Regions from separate parts of the Paenibacillus sp. SAFN-054 genome, predicted to be linked through region 1. Evidence: predicted binding sites of a transcription regulator. Region 1 holds the regulator's gene; each other region holds the start of a gene.
What was found. The regulator Rex, encoded in region 1, represses fermentation and respiration genes when NADH is low (regulators of the CRP and FNR family bind a similar motif). The targets are predictions, from matches to a motif close to TTGTGAAATATTTCACAA.
Positions count from the first base shown of each region.

Region 1 (2,269 bases):
GTACGCGGTTCCGGTTGACGTCAGCAAGCAGCTCAAGGATCTGTTCTTTGATAAGAAAAAAAGCGTCATTCTGACGTCCGCTACGTTGTCTGTGGATAAATCGTTCCAGTATATGATCGACAACCTGGGATTGCAGGAGGATCAGGAAAGCGGGCGGCTGGTTACCGTGCAGCTTCCTTCGCCGTTCAATTACCGGGATCAGGCCTTGCTGGTCATCCCGCGCGACTTTCCAAGCGTGAAAGGCAGCGTCGGGGATGCCGTATTCGTCAATACGCTGGTTCAATCATTGGCGAATGCCGCGATCGCGACTCATGGGCGGATGCTGGTGCTCTTCACTTCCTACCGGATGCTTAGACAGGTGCATGAGCCTCTTAAAAACGCCCTTGCCAGCAGCGATATTACGGTGCTTGGACAAGGCGTAGACAGCGGCAGCCGCACGAAGCTGATACGCAGATTCCAGGACAGCAGCGCTTCCGTCCTGCTCGGAACGAGCAGTTTCTGGGAGGGCGTCGACATTCCGGGTGAAGCTCTGACCTGCCTGGCGATCGTAAGGCTGCCTTTCCAGCCGCCGAATCATCCGATGGTCGAAGCCAAGAGCGAGCTTCTGCAGCGGCAGAAAAAGAATCCGTTTATGAAGCTGTCGGTACCGCAAGCGGTGATCCGTTTTAAGCAGGGCTTCGGAAGGCTTGTACGTACGGCAAGCGATCGCGGCATCGTCATTGTGTTTGATACGCGCGTAATTGAGTCCTATTACGGAAAGTACTTCCTGTATTCTCTGCCCGGGCCGAAAATGGAGCACATGAACACGGAACAGATGGTTCCTCGCATATCCGAATGGCTTCAGGAAGTCTGAAGAAGCTTAGAGCTTTGAATCATCGCAAGGAAATATGTGTATATAATTTAAGCTGTTAATTAGGGGGAGCAAGCATGAAATCGGAGAAAATATCCGAAGCGGTTGTCCGCAGATTGCCTGTGTATTTAAGATACTTGAATGATTTGAATAAACGTGAAGTAGCTACGGTATCATCGCAGGAGCTGGGACAGAAGCTTGATCTGAATCCCGCTCAGATCCGTAAAGATCTGGCTTATTTCGGCGATTTTGGCCGCAAGGGCATCGGCTACGACGTATCGTATCTTATCGAGAAGATCCGCCATATCCTGAATCTTGACCAGCAAATTAACGCGGTTCTTGTCGGAGCGGGTAATCTGGGGCATGCGCTCTCGAACTATAACCTGTACCTGCGCGAAAACATTAAAATCGTCGCGGTTTTTGACGAGAACTCGAAAAAAATCGGAACGCGCATCAGTTCCCTGACGGTACAGCCGATGAGCGAAATCAGCGAGACGATCAAAGGCAAGAACATCCGCATCGGTATCATCACCGTACCGGACGTGGAGGCGCAGAATGTGGCGGACCGATTGATTGCGGCCGGCATCGAGGCCATTCTTAACTTTGCGCCCACGATTCTGAAGGCGCCGGCCAGCATCCGGATTCATGCGGCGGATTTTACGACGGATCTGCTCAGCCTGGCTTATTATTTGGACAATGGAAAGGACGATTCTGCGGATGACGGAGAACACGAAGACAAATAAATGGGTGATCAAGAACGGGAGCTTCGCCGTTCCAAACGAGGCTAAGCCCGTCATTCACGGCTGGATGGTCGTTGAGGATGACCTGATTACTTATATCGGCGAGGAAAAGCCGGAGATGGACACCGACGTCACGGTCGTAGACGGGACGCATTTATTCTTTATGCCGGGGCTTATCAATACCCACGGGCATGCTGCGATGTCCCTGCTTCGCGGATATGGGGATGACCTGGCGCTCCAAATTTGGCTGGAACAAAAAATGTGGCCAATGGAAGCCAAGTTTACTTCTTCGGACGTGTACTGGGGAACCTCGCTATCCGTGCTGGAAATGCTGAAGGGCGGTACAACGACGTTCCTCGATATGTATGACCACATGGACCAGGTCGCGAAAGTCGTCACTGAATCGGGCATGCGCGCATCCTTGATGCGCGGTGTCATCGGTCTGTGTCCCGAGGACGTTCAGCGTCACAAATTGAACGAGGCGATTTCGTTCGCCCGCGATTGGAACGGGCAGGCAAACGGCCGGATCACGACAATGATATCCCCGCATGCGCCTTACACCTGTCCGCCGGACTTTATCGAGAAATTCGTGCAGGCAGCTCATGACATGGATCTGCCGATGCATACCCACATGTCCGAGACGCTGACGGAAGTGGAGGCAAACGTGCGTGACTACGGC
Region 1 is NZ_JBQCKS010000001.1:1,780,480-1,782,748, reverse strand. Features, by position in the region: gene dinG (ATP-dependent DNA helicase DinG) at 1-853, shown strand, start outside; gene ACTHPM_RS08165 (redox-sensing transcriptional repressor Rex) at 928-1,593, shown strand; gene ACTHPM_RS08160 (amidohydrolase) at 1,568-2,269, shown strand, end outside.

Region 2 (2,269 bases), on a different contig from region 1:
CAGCGTCTTTGGTTTGTGCATAAGCCTTGATGCGGTCTTCGATATGCTGATGAATGCGGTTGGCGTCATCAGCGGATTTCAGCACCATGCTGTATTTGTCCAGTCCAGGGATGCCGAAGTAAGCCGTAACGCTACCCAGGCCGACAACCAGAGCGTCATAAGTAAGCTTGGAGCCGTCGGACAATTTGATTTCTTTGCTGTCTACCGAGAAGGAATCCACCTTCGCGATTTTCAGATCGATGTCTTTGCCTTTAAACAGCTTGTCGAGAGGCATGGCAATCGCCTTTTCGGCGATGCTGCCTGCAGCCAGGCGGTGAAGCTCGGTAATGATCTGGTGCGTCGAATATTGGTTAACCACGGTTACGCGAGCCTGATCTTTGTTCATATATTTGCGCAAAGTCAGAGCAGAGAGAAGTCCGCCATATCCTGCACCCAAAATGACAATATGTTTTGACATAGTTTTTCCTCCGTCCTTACTGGTCATATTAAGAGAATTAATGTTGGTCTTGTTCTTTCGCGCGTTCAGCGGAAACCTGCAGATAAGCGTTCACGAAACGGAACATTTTTTGCGCTTGCGGATCCTTGAGCAGCTTAAGAATGCCGAATAGACCGATCACTTCATGACTTTCGTCAGCGCGGTCTTTTGCTTCGATCACGTTTGCAGCAACGTTCTTAGCGGATTTGATGACTGGGGAAGCCATTTCCGAAATCGCGCCAACAGTATCGCTTTTCAGCGTCTTGTCGGTAGCCACGGATTGAGCGAAGTCGTAAGACTTTGTCAATACATTCACAAGCTCAGTCAGCTTTGGAAGATGGTTGACCAGTGTAGTCAAGGATTCCTGAACCTCTGGCTTGAGCAGCTGGTCCAGCAAATCGTTTTGATCGTGGCTGACAGGCGTGTTCGCTTGTTCAGTCTTTGCATCAGTAGTAATTTCTGACATGTCCATTTCTCCTTTGCGTAAGCAGCAATGCTTAGTTTTATTATAAAAAAGGGCTGATAGACCCTTTTCAGGCAGAGGGGTCTATAAGCTGAAGACCTTCCTCGAAAAACGAAAAAAGTCTCGAATCTAAATCACCATTTCCTATGGTAACATAATGATCTTCAAAAGGATAACGAGGCATTTTCTTGGGAAGCCACGAATTGTGAAGAATTACACATGATTACGGCATCTTGGTCCAAAATTCTCAGTTTTGCTTCATTTTTACGAGAAAAACGTGATGAATTCCACAGCGCCGCATACATCCCGTCTTTGGGTTTCCGTTTCTTTGGCATCCTCCCATAGCTTCTTCAAATAGGCATGCCCGTATGCATTCAGGAATGAAAACAGGCCAACGGCCGTTTGGGCCCGTTGACCGGTTCATTAATACGAAGCTATGCAGCATCTTGTATGCATAAATCGAAGTCCGACCCGATGCGGATGGCTTACGGCTGATGCGGCGTTTCCGCCTCGGCATTGCCCGGGTGGCCGTTCAGTTCGCCTGCAGCCTCAATGGTGCGGTACTGCTTCAGCATGAAAATTCTCCAGCGGAGAATCATGCCGAAGGCCAGCAGGAAGAACAAGGCGCCGGACTGCGGGATCGATACGTACTCGTCAATGACCTGATGGAGTACGGTGCGTACGATGAGCAGCACGAACAGGATGACGATAAAGCTCTTGGAGCGTCTTGCGAAAACTTGGCCCTCGCTGACTTCAAACTTGGTGCTGCGTATCAGCGGATAGGAAAATATGAACCAGCCGACGAGAAAGGCAGCCAGGGCCCAAAGCCATGGAACCCGAACCTCGGGAGCCACGAACATCAGGAAGCCTGTGGACATGCCAAGCGGCGGAATGATAATTTTTTTGATCGTTACGGGTCTGTTGCTGGCCTTTAAACGCACGAAAATAACCAAAAGCGCCATTACCAGTGCCCCCACGGTAGAGCCGATTTGAAGATATGAGGGACTCATATGAGCCAAGTTCAAGACTCCTCTCTATCACAAAAGATAATTAATCACGTATAACTATATTATATCACACGCAATCAGAAGTAAACTTGAACGTCATATGACATCTTTCAGCTGTGGGACAAGCTTTATTCACCGGCTTATTCCTCTTAGAAAAGCACGGAGTACATATTGTACGCTGGCCTCGAGCGGAAGGCTCATTTGAAAGCCTCCATGCTGGTCAAGCGTCGCGAATCCGTGCAGCAGGCTGCGCAGGCCGCGGATGGCGTGAAGCGTCTCCTCCTCGCTCAACCGGTAAGGCTCCATAATCCGCAGGTAGAGTTC
Region 2 is NZ_JBQCKS010000004.1:148,294-150,562, reverse strand. Features, by position in the region: gene ACTHPM_RS19405 (NAD(P)/FAD-dependent oxidoreductase) at 1-457, opposite strand, end outside; gene ACTHPM_RS19400 (DUF1641 domain-containing protein) at 495-941, opposite strand; gene ACTHPM_RS19395 (CcdC family protein) at 1,424-1,957, opposite strand; gene ACTHPM_RS19390 (TetR/AcrR family transcriptional regulator) at 2,078-2,269, opposite strand, start outside.
Region 2: a site for Rex is predicted at 1,142-1,159, ahead of ACTHPM_RS19400 (DUF1641 domain-containing protein). Genes of this name have one in related genera too.

Region 3 (2,269 bases), 280 kb from region 1:
TTATCGGGTAGAATCCAGACCTCCTTGTTTGAGCAGTCTTCGGATCGCTTTATAGGTATAATAGGAAGAACTGCGCAACTTGATGAGACTTTAGAAATGTTTATATCATAATAATCGGTTCTTTTATCCGTAATATCCATAGGTCTAAAGTCTGTATTATTGGGATTTTTGGTCGTTTCGATGACGTTTATAGGTCGAATGAGGGGTGAAAAGAGGAAAAATTAAGATGTTATTCATTTCAGGAAATCCATGGGTATTATTGCGCATAAAAAAACCTCCGTTTCCTTTCGGTTCGGGAGGTTTTATGAGCTGTCGGCCATGAGAAACAGGCTGTGTCCGCGGCACTCAGATTCTGCAGATCTCATTCGGGCACATTTCGCAATGGCAGATGTCCTGGAGCATTCCGAGGTCCTTAATGACAATCATGCCGTTCTCGTATTCGACTGCATCCTTCTTGCGGAGGTCGCTGAGCATGCGGTTGACGCTCTCACGTGTTGCTCCAATCATATTCGAGAGGTCGGTATGGGTGATTTTTTTATGGATAAGAATCGTATCCCCGTGCTTTTCACCATAGGTATTGCCTAGACGGATAAGGGTCGAGCAGAGCGCGCCGGGCTTGCCGTACATCATCAGGTCGCGGAATTTGGTTTGGGTCAGGCGGTGATGGATACCCATCCATTTCATGAAGTCGATCGCAAAGTCACAGTGCTGGCAGATCAGAACCTCGAGGTCTTTTTGATCGATGACACCGATTTCGCTTTCCTCCAGAACTTCCGCCGTAAAGCTGTGTTTGCTGCTGAAGAAAGGATCGGCTTGACCAACCATGTCTCCCGTTTGATACATATACAAGATCAGTTCTTTGCCTTCGTCTGTCGACTTGGTCAATTTAATGCGGCCGCGCTTGACATAGAACAGCTTGTCGGAAACATCGCCTTCCCAAAATAGATGGGATCCCTCAGGTACGATCCGTTCCTTCATAAGGACCATGAGGCGGTCCAGGTTCTGATCCGAAAAGCAGCTTGTATTCCCACGGGCTTCGATAACATTCAGTTGGTTGCTCATACTCGTTATCCCCTTTGTATCTTCAATTTTCAATAAATTTTAAACTAATTATAACCTGAAAGGATCCGCTTTTGGGGGGAGAAAAGCCCATAAAAGTGTCGAAATTCCGACATTGTGATAATTTTCACTTTAAAAGGGGGTGCTCGAACGTTTGACCTAAAGAATGGAAAAGCTCATCGTCTGAATTCCCGGATGGGAATCAAAGAGAAGCAAGGATAAACTTTAATTCATGGTATGTCATTTTATTAATTAATCCATCAGACGAACAGAAAACAGAATCTGGAATGTAAGCGTTTGAAAACGGAGATTGAAAACATTCAAACTTTGTGAAAATTTTCACTTTAAATCTTTTCATGATTGTGTTATGATCAAGTCGAGAGAGAGATAAAACCAAAATTTACCTGAGAGGATGATAGACCATGGCTGTAAAAAATGATGTTGTTGCCGATAAAAAACAGCAGTCAGCCGAAGAGTACATCCAGACCCTGATCAACAAAGCGAACAAGGCCCAGGAAAAATTTATGAGCATGACCCAGGAGCAGATCGATGACATTGTACAGGCAATGGCGCTGGCAGGCCTCGACAAGCACATGTACCTGGCGAAGCTCGCTGTCGAAGAAACGGGAAGAGGCATTTACGAAGACAAGATCACCAAGAACATGTTCTCCACGGAATACATTTACCACAGCATCAAATATGAAAAGACCGTAGGCGTCATAGAAGATAATCCTTATGAAAGCTATCAGAAAATAGCTGAACCGGTCGGTATTATCATGGGAATCACGCCCGTGACCAACCCGACTTCCACAACGATGTTCAAAGCACTGATTTCGATTAAAACACGTAATCCTATTATTTTTGGCTTTCATCCTTCCGCGCAGCAATGCAGCAGAGAGGCAGCAAAGACACTGCTCGAAGCGGCTGTCAAGCACGGGGCTCCTGCGGATTGCATTCAGTGGATCGATGAGCCGAGCATGGAGAAAACCAACTTACTGATGAACCATCCCGATGTGGCGCTGATACTGGCGACAGGCGGATCGGGCATGGTGCGCGCTGCCTACAGCTGCGGCAAGCCAGCCCTGGGCGTAGGACCGGGCAACGTTCCTTGCTTCATCGAGAAATCTGCGGACATTGATCAGGCAGTGACGGATTTGATTTTGTCGAAATCGTTCGACAACGGCATGATCTGCGCATCGGAGCAGGCAGT
Region 3 is NZ_JBQCKS010000001.1:2,058,087-2,060,355, reverse strand. Features, by position in the region: gene ACTHPM_RS09365 (Crp/Fnr family transcriptional regulator) at 346-1,062, opposite strand; gene adhE (bifunctional acetaldehyde-CoA/alcohol dehydrogenase) at 1,482-2,269, shown strand, end outside.
Region 3: a site for Rex is predicted at 1,387-1,404, ahead of adhE (bifunctional acetaldehyde-CoA/alcohol dehydrogenase). Genes of this name have one in related genera too.